Regions from separate parts of the Pelorhabdus rhamnosifermentans genome, predicted to be linked through region 2. Evidence: riboswitches for the same ligand, from Rfam matches in the RefSeq annotation. Region 2 holds a riboswitch; each other region holds the start of a gene.

Region 1 (8,294 bases), on a different contig from region 2:
TGTTCTTGCATTTATCCTGTCACCTCCATATTAATGCCTACTTTACCTTGGGAAGAATTTTTTCTACATCCGTATGCGGACGTGGAATCACATGAACAGATACAATTTCACCCACCCTTTGGGCGGCGGCAGCACCCGCTTCTGTGGCTGCTTTAATTGCGCCAACATCACCGCGTACCATGACTGTCACCAAACCTGAGCCAATTTTCTCATAGCCAATTAAAATGACATTTGCTGCCTTAACCATGGCATCAGCTGCTTCAATGGCCCCCACTAACCCACGCGTTTCAACCATTCCTAGCGCTTCACTCATTATGTACACCTCCTTTCATCAAGTAATCCATGAATACATCAATACCTTCCCTTGTATGGGCTGAAACAAAAAAAATCGGATCTTTGACCCCCACTTGAAATAACCGATTGCGAGCCTTCTCCCTTTCTGCGCCAAGTGCATCAATTTTTGTTACTACTCCAACAACCTTTCGCGTAAATATCCCAGCAAAACCAGGCGGAAGAGTAGTTTTTAAATCTGTTGCATCTTGCACAATAACGACAATCGAAGATTCCACAGCAGTAATCAGTAGTGCCGAATAAAATCGTGGAATTTGCGCATATTCACCTGGCGTATCAATGGCACCATCTGTGAAAATAATACTTTGTGTTTTCTGTACCTTTTGGCAATCATTCTGTAATACATGAATCAGCGACGTTTTCCCGGCCCCTACGGCACCAACAAACATAACCTTCTCCATATCAGGATTTCGTCAACTTTGGACCTGTAAACCCCAAGCCATCACGAAGAACATGAATAATCTGACTGAGGGCTGCCTCAACAGCAGCTACATTCCCTGTAATAACGAGGGAACCTGTAAAACGATCCATAAAACCAATTTGAACATCGGCCGTTTTCGTCGCAATATCTGCCGCAATAATGGCTGCCTCACAGGGTGTAATCGTTAGAATGCCAATGGCTGAACTTGTCACAAGTCCAAGTTTTTCACACAAATCCCGTTTTGGATTGGCAATAAGATGGGCTAGCGTCAACTGTTTACCTGGTACATATTCTTGAACGACGCGTGGTTTTTCTGTTGCCATGATCTTTCCTCGCAATCTTCAAAATAGTTTTACAAAAGTATATTTACTCTTTTCATCTCTTCTACCTTGCTTAAATATTGCTGAGGCATCAAAGATATTTGCTGCTATTTTGACGATCTATTCATCCACGAATAATAAAAAAACAAGCTAACAGGATTTTTTTGTTCATCTATGTAATTTTTTTTACAAATAAAAATGACCAGACAAAGATTGTAGTGTTACAATCTCCGTTTGGTCATTTTTATAATAGATAACATCCTATCAATGAGATAATCTCGCTTTTACTTAGGCTTATTTATTCCCTGTCGATACTGATTGGGTGTCAACCCTGTTGTCTGGCGAAAAACGCGGCTAAAATAACTAGCATCTTGATAGCCCACTTCCGAAGCAATGCGTACTGCTGTAAAATCAGGATTCTGCAACAACTTTTTTGCTTTATCCATACGTACTTGTGTAAGAAAATCAACAAAATTATAGCCTTTTTCCTGTTTAAATAAACGACTAAAATAAAAGGGACTTAAATGGACAGTCTGAGCCACGTCTTCCAAAGAAATATTCTTATGACAATGATGAACAATATAATCACAAGCTTGATTAATCACCCTAAGATTCGTACTCACACGATTATCCAACATATTATCCATAAAATGATCGAGCGCCTCAAATAACCAATGTTCCACTTGCCCTTTCGTGTTACAAGCAGTCAATTGATCAATACAAGTAAAATTAAGCAACGTAAGCTGATCTAAATTTGCGCCTCCCTCTACAGCGGAGCGGGATAATACAATGAGAAGTTCCAATACGCAAGCCTTTACTGTCTCAATACTAGCCTTACTAGCAAAAATACCATTGAGCAATTCATGGAGGGTCTCCTTCGCTTGTTCTCGGTCACCGCACCGCACCTTATCAAGAACAGCCCTCTCATACCGGAAGGGATAATTAAAGGGACTGGCATTAACATAAGGCACATCCTTAATATGAATAATTTGACCGTCTCCAAGATAAAACCTTTGCCGTTCGGCACGCCGAGCTTCCAAATAAGACTTATGAAGCTCGCGTGGGTCCTCATAATAATTGCCAATGCCAATGGTAACGCCAATATTCATCTCAAGCCGAATACTTTCTTTAATGGTAACAGCTATCTCCTGAACGGAATTTTCAATTTCTTCGGACCTATCTTCGTTGGCGAACCCTAGCAAAACAATGACATTATCACTGCCAAAAGGTGTAACTAACGCATTCTTGCCAGTAACTTGACAAATATGCTGATAAACTTTTTGTTTCATTAATTGCTTTTCAAGCTCCGTGTCCTGACAAGTAAGTTGCTTAAAATTGTCAATATCCACGATAAGAGCTACACCAGGATCAAAAGTAAGACCTAAAAAACGCGAACGTTGCTGTAAGTGATCAAGCTCTGTAATAGAACCAGAAATCAGATCATAGACAAAAGACATTTGGATAAAAGGGAGAGCCGATTCTACACTTTTGCGCAATTCCTCTTCTTCAGCTTGTTTGACTCGAATTCCAGCAATTCTTTTTTCGATTACCGCCATGGCGCTCACAATACCAGCGGGTCTAACAGGCTTTAACAGATACTCCACAGCGCCAATCGTAAGGGCCTCCCTGGCATAAGTAAACTCATCAAAAGCCGTAAGCATAACAATATGCGAATCAGGCAAAACCGTTCGAATGCGCTTGGCAGCTTCTAAACCATTCATTCCAGGCATACGAATATCCATTAACACAATATCCGGCTTTTCATCAATTACCATATGAACCGTGCTGATTCCATCACCCGCTTCACCGATAATTTGAATGTTAGGACAATTTTTTTCAATAATTAGCCGTAATGCCTGTCTTTCTAGTTGTTCATCATCTGCTATAAATAGTGTAACCATAACGTTTCTCCCAAAATATCCGCCTAATCCGAACAGTAGGGAAGCCGAATCGCAATACGAGTGCCTTCTCCTAACTTACTGTCCAGTGTAAGACCATAATCATTACCAAAATAATGTTGAATACGTTTATGAACATTGATAACACCAAGACCTGTTGTTTGACCATGCGTTTTCGTACGTTTTTCAGATTGAAAAATGGCATGAATCATATCTTCCGACATCCCCACTCCTGAATCGATTACATAAAGCATCATAGAATTACCGACAATCTCGCCGGTAATTTCAACTGTCCCTCCATCTAACTTAGCTTCCAATCCATGAATAATGGCATTTTCAATAAGCGGTTGAAGAGTAAGAGCTGGAATCTCTGCCTTCATCAGCTGTGAATCTACATGGATAACTGTTTGAATCCGTTCACCAAAACGCATTTTTTGAATCGTCAAATAGTCTGTAATGGACTTTAATTCTTGTTCTAAAGGACGCAGTACATCGATGTCCCGCAAATTATTGCGGAGTAAATCAGCTAAAGCAAATACCACTTCTTGCGTCCGTCCTGCACCTTCCAATAAAGCTAACCGTGCAATGGTGTTGAGTGTATTAAATAAAAAATGCGGATTGATTTGTGACTGCAAAGCTTTTAACTCTGTTGCGCGCAATAGGGCCTCTAAGTTCGCCTTCGATTGCAATTCATCCACTAACTGCTTACCGACAATATTGGCAACACCTATTTCAACAATATAATTAGACATAATATAAATAAGATCGGCAGCCGCCTTTATCCGGTTTTCCGGCACAATCGGTACAATATCATAAAATTTTGATAATAGCTGTCTGTCAAGCTCTAAATTTTCCGTACGACGAAACATTTCCGCTTTGGCATCAGCATTCTTGTTATCCAAAACCACTTGGCCAGCAAGAAATGCCCCAATATACTCATTTTGCACAATAATAGGAGCTGCCAAATCCGTTAATCCGCTATGGCAGAGATAAACACAAGGCTTTTGATTTTGCCTGCCGCCCCAGTCGTCACAATTAACACAGCGGGCCAATCCCTGTGGTTCAGATCGTATATAAGAACAAAAACAGGTAAAATTACTCGGACGTGTAACTGGATTGCCCTCGCGATCCACAATGACTGCGCCAAAACCCGTTGCTTCGGAAAATTTATCCTGTATCTCCTGCAAGACCTGAGTGTTGACAATTTCACCTAAAACAAATGGATGACTTGTTTGCATTCGTCGCCCTCCCTTGAAAAAGCAATACAGAAAAGTCTTACTATTTCTTATAGAGATATTAGCTAGAATGCAATTTTTTCCCTGCTAATAGCAATATTCTACCAAACGGTAGCAATTTTTTTACATGGCCACATCTTGTGCAGGCAAGGGCTCACTATAAACAAAATCAGAATATCTTGCCATGTTATGCAAAGTATATAACATAGTTTTTAAAATCGAAACCATAAGCACGGCCCCTGTCCCTTCGCCTAGTGCCAAATTGGCATGCAAGACAACATCTTCCGCTAATATATTGCCAAGCATTAAACAATAGGCCATACCTGGTTCTCTTGAAATATGGGAAGGGATAGCATAACCATCAAGCTCATGATTAAGGCGAAACGCGCAGGTATAAGCAACAGCTGCAATAAAGCCATCTATTACAAATGGAATATGTAATTTTGCACATTCCAGCATACCAGAACACATGGCAACAATGTCAAATCCACCGACACAACGTAAAATATCTTGTACTGTGTGCAATTTTTCTTTATGAAGTTCCACCCCCTTGGCAACAACAAGGCGTTTGCGTTTTAAAATCTCATTATTATTTAAGCCCGCTCCATAACCCACAATAAATTCCGGCGGCATCCCGGTGAGAGCATGAAGCACGGCAGAAGATGTTGTTGTATTACCAATCCCCATTTCACCAAAAGAAAGCAAATTCGACTTTTTTTCTAAAACAGCATGACGCACTCGTTCCTGACCGATCTCCCAAGCTCGTTGAAACTCCGTCTCTGTCATGGCCTCTTCTTTCATAAAATTTTTAGTGCCTAAGGCTACCTTCCGATCCAGACCTGACTTTCGGTCGGTATGAATCCCCACATCCACTACTTCATAGGGAATCTGGTTAGCCTGGCAAAAGCAACTAATCGTCGCCCGACCCTCGGCCATATTCTTTGCTTGTAAATAAGTAATTTCCGCTGTAGTATTGCCTACGCCTTCTTCTACAACACCATTATCTGCAGCAAAAATAATATGAAAGGGCCGAATTTCCAAATCAATTTTTCCCCAGGCTAACAGCACTTTTTTTATCTGTTTTTCCAAAGTTCCTAAGCTACTGGGCGGCTTTGCCGCCCCATCAATAAAATCATTGACTGTTTTTTCGAAATCCATCTGAATTCCTCCTCAATGTGTTTTAGGAAGCAATAAAAAAATACCAAACCAAAAAGGCTAGGTATTTTTAAGACCCTCTCCTTCTGGCACTACTCCTTACGCGGGAGTACATGGCAGCTGTACAGGCAGGTCTCCTGGCTTACGGATCATCAAACCTTCTTAGCCTTCCCGTTCTCCCGGTGGCATAAAAAGAAGTTTCTCCCCGATTACAGTGGCGCGACCGCGTCGTTTCAAGATATAATATCTTGTCCGACTTCCCTATTCTCCTCTCAAGTCGAGAGGCACCCATACAGTGGCACTTTATTCAATTCAATTATCACACTTTTTCTACATACGTAACCATTCTCCTACCTGTTTTAGCTAGCTTAGCAAAATATTAAAGAACATAGTAAAAAAAATCCCATACTCCTCATATCATGAACAAGTAAATACGAACAAAACAGCAAGCTCTGTTAGTTCATTGACAGCACCATAAATGTCCCCTGTTAATCCTTCCAGCCGCTTATTCACATATTCGGCAAAAATATACGCAAAAATAAGACCAAATAGACTACTAAGAAGAGCTAATCTGCCTAATAAAGCGAGTATGACTCCAGCACATAATCCAGCAATATACAAGGTTCTGCGATCAGCATGATAAGAAAAGCTCTTGCCCAACCCTTCACGCCGTGCATAGGGAAACAAGGTAACAGCCATAACAATTGCCAACCGCCCGACAATGGGCATAACTAAAAAAGCCAAGGCTAATAAAGAAGAATCCATATCCAAGATAAAGGAATATTTCATAAGCGCGAACAAACAAAAAGCAATAACACCGAAAGAACCAACACGGCTATCTTTCATAATCTCCAGTATCCGTTCGCGGGAACGTCCAGAAAAAATTCCATCCATCGTATCCATAAAGCCATCGCAATGCAAAGCGCCTGTTAACAGTATTTCAATCAAAATCAGGCTGCATGCCATAACATGTGAAGGAATTTTGCCACTCCCAAGCAACTGTAATCCATAGATTATTCCTGATAATAGCAGCCCAATGAGACAGCCAATAATAGGAAAAAATTTAACACTACGGCGAAAACTATCTTGAGAACAATCGACTTGCGTAACGAGACGAATACGTGTTAAAAACTGCAACCCTGTAATAAAATCGTTGAACAACTGCTGGAACAATTGCTTTCGCCTCCTTGACAGACTCTCATTACTAGATAGATTCATGAAAGAAACCAAACACTCCTGCTTGTTATTTTAAACAAGCAAGTTTTTACCACACACAGCCAAAATAGTCATAGGTCTTACAAAAAAATCTTGCATTAATTGCGTTTCGTAACCACCATTAATACTAAGGGTTGTACCTGTAATATGACTAGAACGCGCTTACAGAAGAAAAAAAACGCGACTTGCCTGTCATCAGACAAATAACGTTTTTCCTCTTTTATTTTATTTATTTTTTAATTGTAATTTCTTAAATTTTCACCAAGTGAACTTTCAACACACCTTCTACACCGCTGATAAATTGCAGAACATCAACTGACACATCAGAATCAATTGCCAAAACCATCATGGCCCGTTTTTCCTGATCATTAATCCCCAGCTGCATCGTCGCAATGTTTACCTTACTCACACCAAGGATCGTACCAATTTGACCCACAATGCCTGGCTTATCAATATTTTCAGCCACAAGCATATAAGGACGGGGCGTTAAATCGAAAGTAAAACCATTGATCTCTACAATTCTCATTTCACCCTTGCCAAAGATGGTACCGCTAATAGTAAAGGTTTTATTCTTCGAAATAACCTTCATTTGAATCAATGTCAAATAACTTTCAACAGTAGATTTTTTACTTTCCGTTACAGTAACGCCCCGATTTTTCGCAATAAGGCTGGCATTTACATAATTCACCTTTTCTTGCAAAACTGGCTCAAAAAGCCCCTTTAAGATAGCCAAACTAATCACGGATGTATCAATGGTAGCCACATCACCGCTATAGACAATCTCCACTTTTTCCACAGCATCTTTTTCTAATTGATAGTACATCTTACCGAGTGTCTCGCCTAATTTCAAATAAGCTGAAAAAGATTCAAATTCCTGTTTAGGAATCGTCGGCAAATTCACAGCATTGGGGACAATTTCGCCTCGGAGTGCACTGATAACCTCTTGAGCCACAGTAAGACCAACATTATCTTGCGCTTCTACTGTATCGGCACCAGCGTGGGGCGTAAACACGACATTGGGAAAATCAATAAGCGGCGTATTCGGATGAGGCTCACTGACCAAAACGTCAATTGCTGCACTGGCAACAATTTTTTTATTCAACGCATCATTCAAGGCTTCTTCATCAATAATACCGCCTCTCGCGCAATTGATGACTCTTACACCTTTCTTCGCTACTTTAAACTGTTCTTTGCCAATGATACCAATCGTTTCTTTCGTTTTCGGCGTATGAACCGTAATGAAATCGGCTTCCTTCACTAAATCTTCAAGTTTTTCTTTTTTCTCTACACCGAATTTTTTAAACCTGGCATCATTAATATAGGGATCATAGGCAATAACCTGCATGTCAAAAGATTTTAAACGCGTGGCAACAAGTGATCCAATCCGTCCAAAACCCACAATTCCCACTGTCTTGCCCTGTAGTTCCACACCTTTCAAATTAGCACGATCATAGCTGCCTGAACGAACACGCTCATTGCCACCCGGTATATTACGGCAAGAAGCAAGTAATAATCCAATCGTCAGTTCTGCTGCTGAAACAACATTAGACTCCGGTGTATTCACAACAATAATACCCCGTTTGGTTGCCCCTTCCATTTCAATGTTATCTACTCCATTACCCGCTCGTCCAACAACTTTTAGATTTGTAGCATGCTGGTAAAGTTCTTCATTCACCTTGGTGACACTCCGTACAATCAG
Region 2 (6,920 bases):
CCTGACAAAAAATCAAAATAACCTGTGCTTTAGCCGTTGAAAAAGGTAAATCGGCACTACAAATTTCATCCATTCCTAACCGCCACAGCCGTTCTTCCGCTCGACTTTGACGCCAGGGAATAATTTTGCTTTCCATAGCTAGTGATTCTTTCAATGCCGTTTTCACTGCACAAGCCAAAGCTTCGCCAAACAACGACTGGGTCCCTACATCATTACAAAATACTTTAGCCGTTGGATTGGTAGCAAAAATAATCCCATCTGCTCCAGTACCCGTAGCCGGACTTAATGTACAAGAATTAATCACAGCCAGTTCCTGAAGTGCTGCACTTTTGGCTTCCGTAATGGTTAACAAGGCTTTAACCATATTCCCCTCTGCTATCTGCGCATTCGTTAAGACTAACAGATTGATAGCATCATTAAACGCACAATCACGATTACTATCCTCGCCATGCTCCCCTGCCCTCATCGCATTCGTCCCGATTACTGCTGTTGCAATGACTTCAATCAGCGTATCTTGAAAATAAAATGCACTATAGCCATGACGATCAACCTTTGTATTCGAAAGTAAACCTGTAATGCGTTCACAGTTAAAACCATTCATAACAGCAAAATTCAACAAATCATTAGATGCTTCTTCAAATGAACTAACAAATGAAGAATGTTCCGTATCAAAGTCTGCTTGGACACGACTGATACAATGATTAAAAATAGCATCTGCCATAAGAAAACCGCCATTGTAACTGGATGTACTCAAAACAAGACGTGGCTCTGGAAACTGGCAAATCAATGAATGCTTCGTCTCAATAAACAGTCCACCCGTTTTAAGCAACTGATTTTTCATTATTTTACACCTCTTTTCGACACTAATTTTACTCAAAATAAAAAGACTTCCTGATCAGCTAGAAAAGTCTCTGGACAAAATAGAAAATCCCGACTAAAATAGTCGGGAAGAAAAAGCGCTCTACTAATCCCCTTCCCATCTCTCGCAGGTCAAACGGTGACTGTTAAATAGGCAGTTCTCCTGGCTCTGGATCATCGCATTCCCAAACCTTCCCAAGACATTAGCGTCTCAGTGGCATTTTTTGGTTTGCTTCCCATTACAGTGGCGGGACCGCGCCGGTATTTCACCGGACTTCCCTATTAAGCCCCTAAAGGGCACCTATTTCCATCTATATGAAGTTTTCACATTGTTGCTTATGATTTTAAAATAGCATATATCAAAGAGCAAGTCAAATAAATCTGTGTATTTTCGTCTAAACACTTTCAGGCAAAATAAATTTCTGACCAATGAAACAAAGAAGCTCAATAAATTTTTTATACAATAGAGGACCTGACAGTATCAATCATGTCACTGTCAGGTCCTCCTATTTTAGAAACACTCCGCTTTCATCAACCTTTATTCATACTACGAAGGTTTCCCCTGTCTTAAAATCTCCAAGGCCTGCTGAATCAATTCGTCGATTACTTCAAAAACAGGTACAACACCTTGAATCTCAGGACATTCTGCTCGAAGGATTGTTTCCACGACTTCTTTCAAGGTTTGTTGGGCACCGGGACATATTGAACAGGCCCCGGTGAGTCTCACCCTAACAAATCCATCTTCTGTCGTATCTAAATACTCGATGTCACCCTCATGGCTCTGAAGGATTGGACGAATTTTTTCTTCAATAATTTGTTCGATTCTATTCATTGCATTTCCCGCCCGTCTTCATCTACACTTATTTTCACGACAGAACCTTATTTCGCTGCACCTTGATCAGTAATACCAGCAATGACCTTAGCTAATTCTTTTTTCGCCTCAATATTTCCCTGACGGGCTATCATAATCCGTTGGGCCTGCGGCGATCCCGCACCATGCATAGATTCTGTCCGATAACCTACAGCTGCCGTGCCTAACGTAATGTTTTCAATCAGCCGTAAGATGCGCATCCGCCATTCTGTCGGAATCGACGCCACACCTTTAAAGTATTTTTCAACCACTTTGCCAATAACAGGATGATTCAGATCTTTTTGCGATGGCAGCGTTACCATGAGTCCACCGGCAATATCTTCTGCTAAACGCGCAATTTCATAAGGGAACCGCGTAACATTTTGCTTACATACATTGGCAAGCAGTAAATCAATGAGATACGTCCCTGAGGCTGTTTTATGTCCTTCAGCCGAACAAGCAATGCCGCAGGCATAAAGAGTTTCATTTAAGTGCTGCATTTCAATCAGTTTATCTTTAATATGCGATGCCCGAGCTGCACCATTATAATCTGCCGCAAGAGCCGCTGCTCCAATAAGCACATCCCCTACGCCGACTTTACAGCCGCCGTAACTTTGACGATGATAACCTGCAAAACGTTCCACAAGAAGACCGCTAAATTCCGTCTCCCCAGCCATAAAGACATTTTCCCACGGAATAAAGACATGATCAAAGACCATCAAGGCTTCATGACCACCAAATTTCTTATTGCCTACATCAATCGTATCGCCTTCGAGTTTGCGCGTATCGCACGACTGCCGTCCATAAATATAGAAAATACCTTTTTCATCAGCAGGAGCACAGAAGCTGACGGCATAATCCGCATCATCTTTGCCCATGGAAATGGTCGGCATCACTAAAATCCAGTGAGAATTAATAGCTCCTGTTTGATGCGCTTTTGCACCGCAAACAACAATACCGTCTTTCCGTCTTTCTACAATATGAACAAACAAATCAGGATCAGCCTGTTTGCTTGGTGCCAAATAACGATCCCCTTTCGGATCTGTCATGGCTCCGTCCACAGTCCAGTCTTCCTGTTGCATTTGACGCAAGAATTTTTCAAAATGCTTATGATACTGAGTACCCAGCTTTTCATCCATTTCAAAAGTCACACTGTCCACAGCATTAATGGCATCCATACCGACGCAACGCTGGAAACAGGCCGCAGTTTTTTGGCCTAACAAGCGCTGCATTTTTACTTTCTTCACCAAATCAGCCGGACTTTGATGCAAATGGCAAAAACGATTTACTTTTTCGCCTGTCAAATAAGAAGTAGCTGTCATCAATTCAGCATACTCTGGATCTTGCGCTAATTCATAAGTGGCCTTGACGGAATTCATAGAAGGACGAATAATAGGATGATCGACTGGATTTTCAACAAGCTCCCCTTGCAAATAAACCTTTAAATTGAGTTTTCTTAGGCTTTCCTCATACTGTTCAGGTGTTTTTAAAGTCATAAAAATTACCCCCTCATATTTTTATTAGCTTGATAAACTAACGCCTAACTCATTGCGGTCGTTTAAAAGAAATAAAAACAAATTCCTTTAAAAATTCTTCTACAGCTTGTTTATCTAAGCGCTCTCGTTCTGAATCAGACTCTATATTACTGTCTTCTGTAACAGTCGTTGTGTTTTCTTCCGGCAGCTTACCATTTGACATGATACTTCACTCCTTTTTCGCCAATCATATAGCTATTTTTTTATACCGCTAGATTATGACAAAAAACGAATAAATTCCGAAATTTTTGTCCAAATTAATATAGCGCATGAAAGATATCGCGAATTTCATTTCGACTCAATGGGACATAATTATTGACAAGCAATCGCTGTTGTCCTGAAATAACATTGTCCGTAAACGTCTCAATTTCTTCTTCCTTCATGCCATATTCACGAAGTGGCTTGCGATTTAACAGCTGCTCAAGTAGCTCAGCTAATTTGTCGTATACGCAAGAAATATCATCCACTGCCAATATTTTGCCTAAAAATTCATTTAACTCCTTAATTTTACCGTTAGGCTGCTTATGATTATAGGTTTTAAACACTTCAATAAAAAATTGATAATTGGCTTCACCATGCGGGACATGATAATTTCCGCCAAGTGGATAGGACATAGCATGGACAGCGCCAACTCCTGTATTTGCAAAAGCAACCCCCGCCCAAGTGCTCCCAAAGGCGAAATTGGACAAAATATTCAGTCGATAATCAGGCCCTCGCTCAATAATTTGTTGATAACCTTTGATAATCGTCTCAATGGCTTTCAAGCTAAACAGTTCAGTAAACGCATTGGATTTGGGAGAAACGAATGATTCGACGCCATGAATCAAGGCATCAATGGAACTGGTAACAAAAAATTTGTACGGAAGACCTCGCACAAGTTCAGGAATGAGTACAGCATGATTCGCGTAAAGTTCATCCACGGCAAGCCCCATCTTAGTATGTTTGGACTTAATTTCAGCAATAGAAACATTCGTCACTTCGCTGCCTGTTCCGCAAGTCGTTGGGACAAGAATCAATTCCCGACTTTTGATTAAAGGAATCTTTTTTTCAAATAAGTCTAGTGCATGTTTTGCATCCTTTATTGTCAAAAGCTTTGCAATGTCAATTACTGTACCGCCGCCAATGGCAATAATCCGTTTGTATTCTTTCCCTTCCATCGCCTGGATAATCGCATCAATCATCTCATCAGATGGTTCACCTACACCATATTTTTCTTGAAACAAAAAATCCGCGTCAAGATGTAATTCCTTCAAATACGGCGTATAAAGAAACTCATGAGTTAAAATAAAATCTCCTGCTCCGATATTGAAAAACTCAGCGAATTCCTGTACGTGATTAAACTGATGAATCTGAGGTCTTACCTGAAGCATCTGCATATTCAATCTCCTCCTCTTTTATAAATTAGAGCGACCAAATTTCCTCATCCGTAGGAACCTTGGCATCTTTATTGAAATAGCCAATACGCGATATATTAATTAAGTGAGTATACGTTAGATTTTCGGAAATACTGTTGTTGCCCCATGAACCGCAACCTAAGGTTGTCGTAGGGTTGAAACCATTATAAAAACTGCCTCCGGCATTCGTGGAAGAAGGCTGATTAATCGTCAGACGACTAAATGGAAGCGCTAAACCGGCCTGAATAATGTGTTCCTTATTGTTGGAATGCACGACAGCGGAATGACCCGCACCTTCATACAATAAATTAGTTTTCGCAATATCAATCGCATCTTCAAACGTCTCATAAGCAAAGGTAATCATAACGGGACACATTTTTTCCCGGCAAAGAATATCGGCACTGCCCCTGCCTTTGGCTTTTAAAATAATGACTTGGGAACCTTCCGGTACAGGTACTCCGGCAAGATTAGCAATAAACTTAACAGACTGTCCGACGATTTTTCCGTTAATAGTACCATCAATAAACATCACTTGTCTAAATTTGTCTACTATCGCTTCATCGTCAAAATAGCAAGCACCATTTTTCACAAATAATTTCATAATCTCAGCATGTTTCTCAGCCGGTGCAATAATGCATTGCTCACCTGAACAAATAATGCCATTATCAAATTTTTTACCAGCAATAATATCCTGCGCAGCCTGGTTATCATCATAATCGCGGTCCATAATAACCTGAACATTGCCAGGACCCACACCATAGGAAGGTTTTCCGCTTGAATAGGCCGATTTCACCATGCCGGCGCCACCTGTAGCCACAACAACATCAACGGATTGCATTAATTCCTGCGTCTTTTCGATACTGGGTTCTTCAATAATCTGAATGACATTTTCCGGAGCACCCAGTTTTTTCAATTCAGCATTAATGAGCTGTACCGTGTGTGTGGAGCATTTTTTTGATCTTGGATGAGGTGCAACAATAATGGCATTACGCCCTTTCACAGCAAACATGGCATTGCACATGGGCGTAACGATGGGATTCGTCGTTGGAGTAATCGCACCAATAACCCCCTTCGGCTTTGCCACATATACGAGGCCTTTCTCTGGTTCTTCTTTAATGATGCCGACAGATTTTTTCCCTTTTAAGCTATTCCAGATTGTCCGTGACTTGCCTTTGCATTTGACTACCTTGTCTTCATAAACGCCCATTCTCGTTTCATCGACCGTTTCACGAGCCAACATTTCGGCATTGTCATAAACGACTTTGCCTATGACACGAACCAATTGATCGACTTGCTCTTGTGTATAGCCCGCAAAAATTTGCTGGGCAATTTTTGCTTTGTTAATTAATTCACTTATTGAGTACTGTTTCTCCATGTTTTATTCATTCCTTCCGCTATGTAATTTTAATTAAATCAATCCTTGCTCTGTTGCCTGGGCTAATAAGGTCGACCGAAAATCAGGATGACTCACGGCAATTAAAGCCTTGGCTCGCTCCCGCAGGCATTTGCCGCGTAAATCGGCAATACCGTACTCAGTCACAATATACTGCACATCATTACGCGATGTCGTCACAGCTGCCCCCGTATCTAACTGACACACAATACGAGAAATCTTACCATGCGAGGCTGTCGAAGGCATAGCGATAATCGCTTTGCCATTACGCGAGCGACTGGCCCCGCGAGTAAAGTCAACCTGTCCTCCCACACCGCTAAATTGTTTGGTACCAATCATCTCGGCGTTCACTTGTCCCATAAGATCGACTTGCAATGCCGAATTAATCGAAACCATATTATCGATTTGACCAATGATATAGGGATCATTGACATAATCTACCCCATACATTTCCACATCAGGATTATTATCGACAAAGTCATACAACTTGCGTGTTCCCATTAAAAAAGTGGCAACAAATTTTCCTGGGTGCAGCGTTTTCTTGCGGTTTGTCATCACACCGGCCTCGGCCAATTCAACAACACCATCAGAAAACATTTCCGAATGCAAACCCAAATCTTCTTTATCTTTTAAAAACAGCAGCACAGCATCAGGAATAGCGCCAATTCCTAATTGCAATGTTGCTCCGTTCTCAACCAAACTGGCAACATTTTTACCGATTGCTTTTTCAACATCATGAATCGGAGGCGGCTGAAGTTCCACTATAGCCTCATCTTTTTCCACAAAACAATCAATCTCACTGACATGAATTCTGTCTCCACCTGTCCACGGTAAGAACCGATTGACTTGTGCGATCACAAGTTTAGCACTTTCTGCCGCAGCTTTTGTAT
Region 3 (8,294 bases), on a different contig from region 2:
GGTTTATTTTTCTGTTTATTACGACGGTGACAACGGCAGCCGCCGTTTGTGTCAGCGGGACCATCGGTTTTGTTGGACTCGTAGTGCCTCATATGATGCGCCTCTTAATTGGTCCGGAACATCGGGTGTTATTACCTGCCTGTGCTTTAGCTGGCGGCTTTTTTTTGATTGCCTGTGATACAATTGGGCGTTTAGTTATTGCACCAACTGAAGTTCGCGTAGGGATTATGACGGCTCTACTAGGGGCTCCCTATTTTTTGTATTTATTGCGTAAGGCCTCGAACGGGGGGATCTTATCGTGAACAATAGCACTAGCGTTTTATCTGCACAGAATTTATCGATTTGTTTGGGGAATAAAAAGATTCTTGAGCATGTAAATTTTTCTGCCGGGCAAGGTGAATTTATCGGCATTATCGGGCCGAATGGAGCAGGAAAGAGCACTTTGCTCAAGGGTTTACGACGCTTGTTGCCTTTGGCAACGGGAACCGTTATTGTACTTGATGAGGTTCTTGAGCGTTTGAGTGATAGGAAATTGGCGAAAAGCGTTGCTTATATGCAGCAAGAGATTGATTTAGACTTTCAGTTTACGGCGTTAGAGGTTGTTTTAGCCGGCCGTTATCCCTATTTAAAATGGTGGGAGAATGAAAGTGATGAAGATGTTCAAATTGCTCGAAAATATATGGCTTTTACAGGTGTTGATTATTTAGCAGATAAGGTAGTACAGCACGTATCAGGCGGCGAAAGGCAGCGGATTTTATTAGCCAAGGTGCTTGCACAAGAAACCCCCCTTCTTTTTCTTGATGAGCCGACAGCGAGTTTGGATTTAGTCTATCAAGAGGAAATTTTTCGCTATTGTCAGGTCATGTGTCAAGAAGGGAAGACCGTTCTTATGGTTGCGCATGATCTTAAATTAGCGGCGAAATTTTGTACGCGTTTGATGCTTGTAGCCCAGGGGACGATTCTTGCTGATGATCAGCCGTCTGCTGTTATTACAAAAGAAAATCTCCAGCAGGCTTATGGCTTGCACTCGACTGTTTTTACTAATGAAGTGACAGGAAATTTAGATATTCATACTTATGCGGCTACAGGCGTATCGCGGCGGCAAGAAAAAGTTCATGTCATTGGTGGCGGTGGTTCCGCTGGTAATTTGGTTCGCCTGTTGCATGAAAAATCCTATTCCTTAAGCGGCGGTGTTTTTCAGTATGGTGACACCGATGCTCATGTAGCTCAGGCATTTGGTGTGGACTGTGTACTGGGGCAGCCTTTCTGTGTCAATGATGAAGCCTTTGGCAGGCAAAATCGTGAAAAAATAGCCCAAGCTGATTGGGTCGTTTTAAGCAACTTGTATTATGGCGCGCAAAATCTTGATAATTTGAAAGCGGCATTTAGCGCTAAAAAATTGATTGTTATCGAAGAGTCGCCGCTTGAGCAACGGGACTTTACAGGGGGTGAGGCTACTCGTTTGTATGGTGAGCTGGTGGCTTTGCCGCAAGTTACTGTTATGACATGGAAGCAGTTTATTCGACAACTGGAGAATGATCATAATGAGGAAATCTGAGGAGATACAGATGGCGGGTAACCCTTGGTGGAAAGCCTTTTTTTGTCTATAATGCTGCATGGCGTTTGTTAACAGGTATTATAGAAGCTAAAGAATGTTATGAAAAATTTTTTGACTTGCTTGTTGACACATGTTATATTTAGCATATAGTTTCTAACTTTCACAAAACTTCATATGATCGAAATAGGTGCCCTTTGAGGCTTAATAGGGAAGTCCGGTGTGATACCGGCGCGGTCCCGCCACTGTAATGGGAAGTAAACCCAATTTTTACCACTGAGATATCTTGTCTTGGGAAGGTTTGGGTGAGCAATGATCCAAAGTCAGGAGAACTGCCTATTTAACAATCACCGTATATACCCACGAGCGATGGGGAGGGGATTAGACTGGAATTTTTATTTTATAGATTTTTCTAGTCATCTAAACCTTCTTGAGTCGTTCAGGAAGGTTTTTCTTATTGCCAAACCTTCTCCTTGCCTTTTGACAAGGAGTTATTAGAGTATCGAAAAATTTAAATTCGTGAAAGGTAAGTGAATTCATATGAAAAAAGGGTTTTATTTGTTATGACGGCATTGATGTTTTCTACTCTTTTCGGTTTTTCAATATGACTACGACTTATGCCGATGAACAGCAGCAAGAGCCAGAATCTGAAAAAAAGGCTATTTTAGTCTGTAGTTTTGGAACAACTTTTGCTGATAGTCGTAAAGTGACCATTGAAGCCATTGAAAATCGAGTGCGTGCTGAATATCCGGATTGGGAAGTTCGCCGGGCATTTAGCGCTCATAAGGTGATTAAAGTTTTAAAGGAACGCGATGGAATTGATGTGGATACGCCTGAGCAGGCTATGCAAAAATTGGCTGATGAAGGTTATACCAAAGTGGCAATCATGTCTCTTGATGTTATTCCAGGATTCGAATATGACTATGACACACGTGTTTTCAATATGTGGAAAGACCAAGGCTCTTTTAAAAAGATGAGTTTAGCTTTGCCGCTTTTTTATTACATGGGACAGACAAATAAGCCTGATGACTTTATTCCGGCACTGAATGCCGTAAAGACAGAATTTCCCGGTCAACAGGGCGATGATGAGGCTATATTAATCATGGCGCATGGTACAGCTCACCCGGCAAATGCTTATTATACGGTTATGCAGGATCGCATTAATGAATTAGGCTGGAAAAATACCTGGATCTATACAGTCGAAGGAACACCTAATTTAGAAGAGATTATTGCACAAATGAAAGGGAAAAACATAAAAAAAGTCACTCTGTTTCCACTGATGATGGTTGCAGGGGACCATGCCAACAATGATATGGCTGGTGCCGATAAAGAATCGCATAAGAGCCAGTTACTTGCTGCGGGGTTCGAGGTGGATACGTATATCCACGGAATTGGTGAAAATGTAGCTGTTCAGGATCTTTATATGCAGCGGCTAAAAGATGCCATTGCCAATCATGGACAAGCCCGTAACACATAAAAAAATGGCTGACTAACAGGAAAATCAATATAAAGTGGAGGGGTAAATAAATATGTCAGGAATATTTTACGGAGTAGGAGTGGGACCCGGCGATCCCGAACTATTAACATTAAAAGCGATTCATACGATTCAGCAGGCCGATGTAGTCATTGCGCCGAAAACGGAGAAAAAAGAAAATAGTGTGGCACTTACCATTGCTACACCCTATTTAAAAGCAGGTGCAAAGGTTGTTAAGCTTGTTTTTCCCATGGTTTCTAATACGGAACAACTGACTGATGCATGGTTAGATAATAAAAATATTATTTTGGATTTGCTCCAGCAGGGGAAAAAGGTTGTTTTCTTAACGCTTGGTGATCCCATGTTTTACAGCACTTATATTTATGTTTTTCGTCTGCTTAAAGATGCAGGTTATCCCATAGAGACACTTCCTGGTATTACGGCATTTTGTGCCATTGGCAGCAAACTCGGCTATCCCATTGTAGAGGGAGACGATGTATTGAACGTTATTCCGGCAACAATGGCCGATGAAAAATTGGAGCAGGTCTTTGCCTCTGCTGATAATATTGTATTGATGAAGGTCTATAAAAACTTCCCTCAACTGCTAGAAAAACTTAAACGTCATGGCTTTGCGAAACAGGCGGTCATGATTAGTCGTTGCGGTCTTGATGACGAACAAGTGGTTTATAATTTATCTGATTTGGCACCTGATCATAAGCTCAATTATTTGTCGACAATTATTGCGCGGCGCGGCTAAGTAAAAATCAGAACTGTGTCATCGTTCTATGATGATAGAAGGATGTGAGTATTTTGAGTAAAAATAAACGGCTGCTCATGATGGTTGGCTGGCTTATCGTGGCTTTGTTATGTGCCGGTTGTTTGGCTGGTTCGTCGACTTCTGCGCCAGACACGGCGGGGCAAGCTTATTTGACTGTTAAGGATAGTACGGGCCGAACGGTTACATTGCCGAAGAAGCCGGAACGTCTTGTTGTTTTATCCCCCTCTTTTTTAGATTTGCTTTATGCCGTAGGTGGTCAGGCTGTGGGGCGGCCAAACACGAAAACAGAGGCTATTCCTGAGGCAGCAACTCAGTTGCCTGAAGTGGGTTTTGTCTATAATATCAATTTGGAGAAAGTCGTGTCCCTTCAGCCGGATTTAGTGATTGCCGTACAAGGCATGCATGACAGTTTAGTACCCGCACTAGAGAGCAATCATATTCCTGTGCTTGTTTTAAAGTATAAAACACTGGATGATACCATAGAAACCATTCGTTTGCTAGGAAATATTGCAGGTACTCAAGCCAAGGCGGAAAACATTATTACGGATATGCAGCAAAAAATTCGGGCCATTACGGATAAGATTCCTACAGATAAGCAACGCAAAGTCGCGATTTTATTTGCTACATCGAAAAGTGTGACAGTGCAGTTGGACCGGACCATTGCTGGCAGTATAGCACAAAAGTTGGGGCTAACGAATATTGCGTCAGGGACGGCGCCACTCAATGAAGACAGTGATAACGTACCCTATAGCCTGGAGAAGCTTGTGGAGTCTGATCCTGATGATGTTTTTGTGGTCACTATGGGGAGTGCTGCTGAAATTGAAAAGCGAATGAAAGCCGATGTGGAGAGTAACCCGGCTTGGGCGAGTTTGCGGGCCGTGAAAAATGGCAAGGTCAGTTTTTTGCCTTCTCAACTTTTTTTGTTGAATCCTGGTTTGAAAATGCCTGATGCTGTGGAATATATGGCTAAAATTAGTTATCCTGAGGTGTACGGAAGTGTCAAATAGCAAATCCCGTCTCGGCGTACTGGGTCTTATCGCTATTGCCGCTGTTTGTTCTATATTCTATAGTTTAATGAGCGGTGCTGTTCCTATTTCGTTTCATGATGTTACGCAGACGGTTTTGCAGCAGGGGCCGCCGAATCAAATCATTTGGAATATTCGTTTGCCACGGACACTGGTGGGGGCGCTTGTGGGAGTGAATCTGGCTTTATCAGGTGCTATCTTGCAGTCTATTATGAAAAGTCCTTTGGCTGATCCCCATATTATTGGCGTATCGTCAGGGGCGGGACTGGCGGGCATGCTTGTTTTGATTATTTTCCCCCATTGGGAGTATTTACTGACGCCTATTGCTTTTCTTGGAGCTTTGGCATCAACAAGTGTTATCTATATTTTAGCGTGGAAAGGCGGCATTCGGCCCGTTCGTATTATACTGGCCGGCGTCGCCGTTTCGGCGTTTTTGGGCGCAGGCATTGCGGGACTGTTAGTTTTTTTTAGTGATCGTGTGCATGGAGCGCTCATGTGGATGGTGGGCGGGCTTTCAGCGCGCAGTTGGCCGCATTTGTTTGCCATGTTGCCCTATTCGATTGGCGGAGGTTTGTTGGCCCTATGGAGTGCAAGAAAGCTCAACATTTTGGAGCTTGGCGATGATATAGCAACAGGATTGGGACTTTCGGTGGAACGGACGAGACTCGTTATGACAGCGGTTGCGGCGCTTTTGGCGGCAAGTGCTGTGAGTGTAGCAGGTCTCTTGGGCTTTGTTGGTTTAGTTGTACCTCATGCCGCGCGGTTGATGATTGGCTCTGATTACCGCTACGTGATTCCGGCTTCAGCCTTCTTGGGTATTGCCGTCGTTACTTGTAGTGATACATTTGCGCGGACGCTGTTTGCTCCAATTGAACTGCCTGTAGGCATTATTATGGCTTTTGCCGGGGCACCGTTTTTTCTTTATTTACTGCGAAAGGAGCCATAAGAAATGCTTGAAGCGGCTTGTTTATCTGTAAGCTTTGGCAAAAAGTTACTATTTAAGGACTTATCTCTAAAAATATCTGATGGAAGCATTTTGTCGATTATCGGTCCTAACGGGTCGGGCAAAAGCACACTTCTTAAGGTGTTATCGCGTAATATTCAGCCTGAACTTGGGGCTATTTTGCTTGATGGTAAGAAGCTTCAGTCTTATGGGATCGCACAGCTTGCCAAGTACATGGCCGTTTTGCCGCAATCACCGGCAGCTCCAGGCGATTTAACTGTTTATGACTTAGTTTCCTATGGTCGTTTTCCCCATCAAAGTTGGTGGAAAAATACGCATGATGAAGATAACCATTCTGTGGAGTGGGCGATAAACAAAACGAAATTGCGTCATTTGAGTGAACGATTGGTGAGTACCTTGTCTGGCGGTGAGCGGCAGCGGGTTTGGCTGGCAATGGCTCTGGCGCAAAAGCCCCGTGTCTTATTGCTTGATGAACCTACGACGTATCTGGATATTTCTCATCAGCTCGAAGTACTTGAGCTGATTGCGGAGCTAAATAAATCGGAAGGCATTACGGTGATTATGGTACTTCATGATATGAATCATGCTGCTCGCTATTCTGATAACATTGCGGTGCTCAATAAAGGCGGTTTATATGCTATGGGCGCGCCGCAAGAAGTGATGAATGAGACGATGCTGCGCGAAGTGTTTGGTGTTACAGCCGATATTTATCGCGATCAGGAGCAGCGGCCAGTATGTATCGCCCGTTGTTTGGCGACGCGGGAGGGACAAGAATGATTAAAATTGAAAATATAGTAAAAACGTATGGGACTCGTACAGCGATTAATCAAGTGAATCTATCGATTAAAGCCGGTGAAATGTTTGGGCTTCTGGGGCCAAATGGTGCAGGAAAAACGACGATGATTCGTGTTTTGACAATGCTCACATCCTTTGATTCGGGTACCATTACAGTTCATGGCCTTTCCTTGCCAACAGAGGGACAGAGTATTAAGGAATTGCTGGGAGTTGTGCCTCAGCATTTGAATTTAGATGCTGACTTGACAGCTTGGGAAAACTTGGAGCTTCATGGTCGTTTGCATCACATGCCTGCGCGGGAACGTCATGAGCGCATGGAAAAATTATTAGATTATGTGGAACTTAAGGATCGCAAGGATGATATGGTTCAAACTTTTTCAGGCGGCATGAAAAGGCGTTTGATGATTGCCAGGGCCTTACTGCATCGGCCTAAAATCCTGTTTTTAGATGAGCCGACAGTAGGTCTTGACCCACAGGTGCGACGCCGATTATGGGGTCTTATTTTGCGCTTAAACTATCAGGGACTGACCGTACTTCTTACGACGCATTATATTGAGGAGGCCGAGGCGCTATGTCAGCGTGTGGCCATTATGGAACAAGGGAAGCTTATTACGACGGCTGCACCTGCTGATTTGTGTCAAAAGGTAGGTCAATTTGCTGTAGAATGGACGGCATCGGATGGCATGAAGGTCCAGTTCTTTGATGATCGGTCGAGTGCTGCCGCCTATATTACGCAGCTCAATACGAATGCGACGTTGCGCAAGACGAATTTGGAGGATGTTTTCGTAGAACTGACAGGAAGGAAAGTGAGTGGCTCATGATGCGCGATATCATTACGGTATTTTGGCGTGACTGGTTGGTCTTGAATCGACGCCTTGGGCGCTTCATTCTTTCCAGAATGGTGTCACCCATCTTATATCTGGTCGCTTTTGGCTGGGGACTTGGCAGTCAAATTCAAGTGAGTCAGGGCAGTTATTTAGATTATATCGTGCCAGGCATTGTGGCGCTCAATTCCATGATGATAAGCTTTAATGCTGTTGGGACACCCGTTAATATGGCTCGGCTGTATCATAAGACACTGGAGGAATATCAAATTGCGCCCATCAGTGCGGCCTCTTTTGTATTCGGGAAAGTGTTGTCTGGCATACTAAGGGGGCTTATTTCTTCGCTTGTTATTATTCTACTGGCCTATGTGTTTGGCGCTACACTGACTGTGAGCCTTGGATTTTGGCTGGTACTGATTTTAAATTGTGCTTTATTCGCTGCCTTGGGCTTTGTTGCAGCCATGTTCATGAATTCTCACGAGGAAATGGCTAATTTTAATACATATGTGTTAACACCTATGTCTTTTTTGTGTGCTACGTTTTTTTCGGCGGATCGGCTGCCTCCTGTTATGCATGAGTTGGTGGGGTTATTACCTCTGACTCATGCCAGCCAGGCGCTCCGATTGGCTGGGGCGGGACATGCCCTGCCTTGGTTCTCTGTGGCTGTGTTGGTTTTCTATGTTTCTCTATTTCTCATCGTTAGTATTTGGCAAATGCGGCAGATTCGCAATTAATGTGCTGCTCTTTTTCGATAACCTGAGAATTTTTATTTGCAGGAGGTTTATATGTCTGACGAATTTAAGGATAAGGTTGTCTTGATTACGGGGGGGACATCAGGCATTGGTTTGGCAGCAGCAGAAATTTTTCTGAAAAGGGGTG

What was found. A riboswitch is a leader RNA that binds a small molecule or an ion and turns the genes downstream of it on or off. The one in region 2 is predicted to bind cobalamin.
Region 1: another riboswitch for cobalamin. It lies ahead of Ga0466249_RS14310 (nicotinate-nucleotide--dimethylbenzimidazole phosphoribosyltransferase); the one in region 2 lies ahead of Ga0466249_RS06695 (adenosylcobinamide amidohydrolase).
Region 3: another riboswitch for cobalamin. It lies ahead of Ga0466249_RS18825 (sirohydrochlorin cobaltochelatase); the one in region 2 lies ahead of Ga0466249_RS06695 (adenosylcobinamide amidohydrolase).

What each region holds. Positions count from the first base shown of each region.
Region 1 covers NZ_JAHGVE010000011.1:75,216-83,509, reverse strand. The annotation lists gene pduB (propanediol utilization microcompartment protein PduB) at 1-11, opposite strand, end outside; gene eutM (ethanolamine utilization microcompartment protein EutM) at 38-316, opposite strand; gene Ga0466249_RS14330 (EutP/PduV family microcompartment system protein) at 306-740, opposite strand; gene eutS (ethanolamine utilization microcompartment protein EutS) at 754-1,095, opposite strand; gene Ga0466249_RS14320 (response regulator transcription factor) at 1,377-2,993, opposite strand; gene Ga0466249_RS14315 (sensor histidine kinase) at 3,017-4,228, opposite strand; gene Ga0466249_RS14310 (nicotinate-nucleotide--dimethylbenzimidazole phosphoribosyltransferase) at 4,349-5,383, opposite strand; cobalamin riboswitch at 5,491-5,687, opposite strand; gene cobS (adenosylcobinamide-GDP ribazoletransferase) at 5,798-6,553, opposite strand; gene serA (phosphoglycerate dehydrogenase) at 6,846-8,294, opposite strand, start outside.
Region 2 covers NZ_JAHGVE010000004.1:118,631-125,550, reverse strand. The annotation lists gene Ga0466249_RS06695 (adenosylcobinamide amidohydrolase) at 1-841, opposite strand, end outside; cobalamin riboswitch at 995-1,178, opposite strand; gene Ga0466249_RS06690 (NifU family protein) at 1,406-1,690, opposite strand; gene Ga0466249_RS06685 (4-hydroxyphenylacetate 3-hydroxylase family protein) at 1,738-3,204, opposite strand; gene Ga0466249_RS06680 (hypothetical protein) at 3,254-3,406, opposite strand; gene Ga0466249_RS06675 (4-hydroxybutyrate dehydrogenase) at 3,501-4,619, opposite strand; gene Ga0466249_RS06670 (aldehyde dehydrogenase family protein) at 4,645-6,012, opposite strand; gene Ga0466249_RS06665 (acetyl-CoA hydrolase/transferase family protein) at 6,046-6,920, opposite strand, start outside.
Region 3 covers NZ_JAHGVE010000019.1:60,723-69,016, forward strand. The annotation lists gene Ga0466249_RS18815 (FecCD family ABC transporter permease) at 1-302, shown strand, start outside; gene Ga0466249_RS18820 (ABC transporter ATP-binding protein) at 299-1,558, shown strand; cobalamin riboswitch at 1,727-1,909, shown strand; gene Ga0466249_RS18825 (sirohydrochlorin cobaltochelatase) at 2,160-3,032, shown strand; gene cobI (precorrin-2 C(20)-methyltransferase) at 3,085-3,786, shown strand; gene Ga0466249_RS18835 (ABC transporter substrate-binding protein) at 3,831-4,814, shown strand; gene Ga0466249_RS18840 (FecCD family ABC transporter permease) at 4,756-5,778, shown strand; gene Ga0466249_RS18845 (ABC transporter ATP-binding protein) at 5,782-6,573, shown strand; gene Ga0466249_RS18850 (ABC transporter ATP-binding protein) at 6,570-7,412, shown strand; gene Ga0466249_RS18855 (ABC transporter permease) at 7,409-8,149, shown strand; gene Ga0466249_RS18860 (SDR family NAD(P)-dependent oxidoreductase) at 8,201-8,294, shown strand, end outside.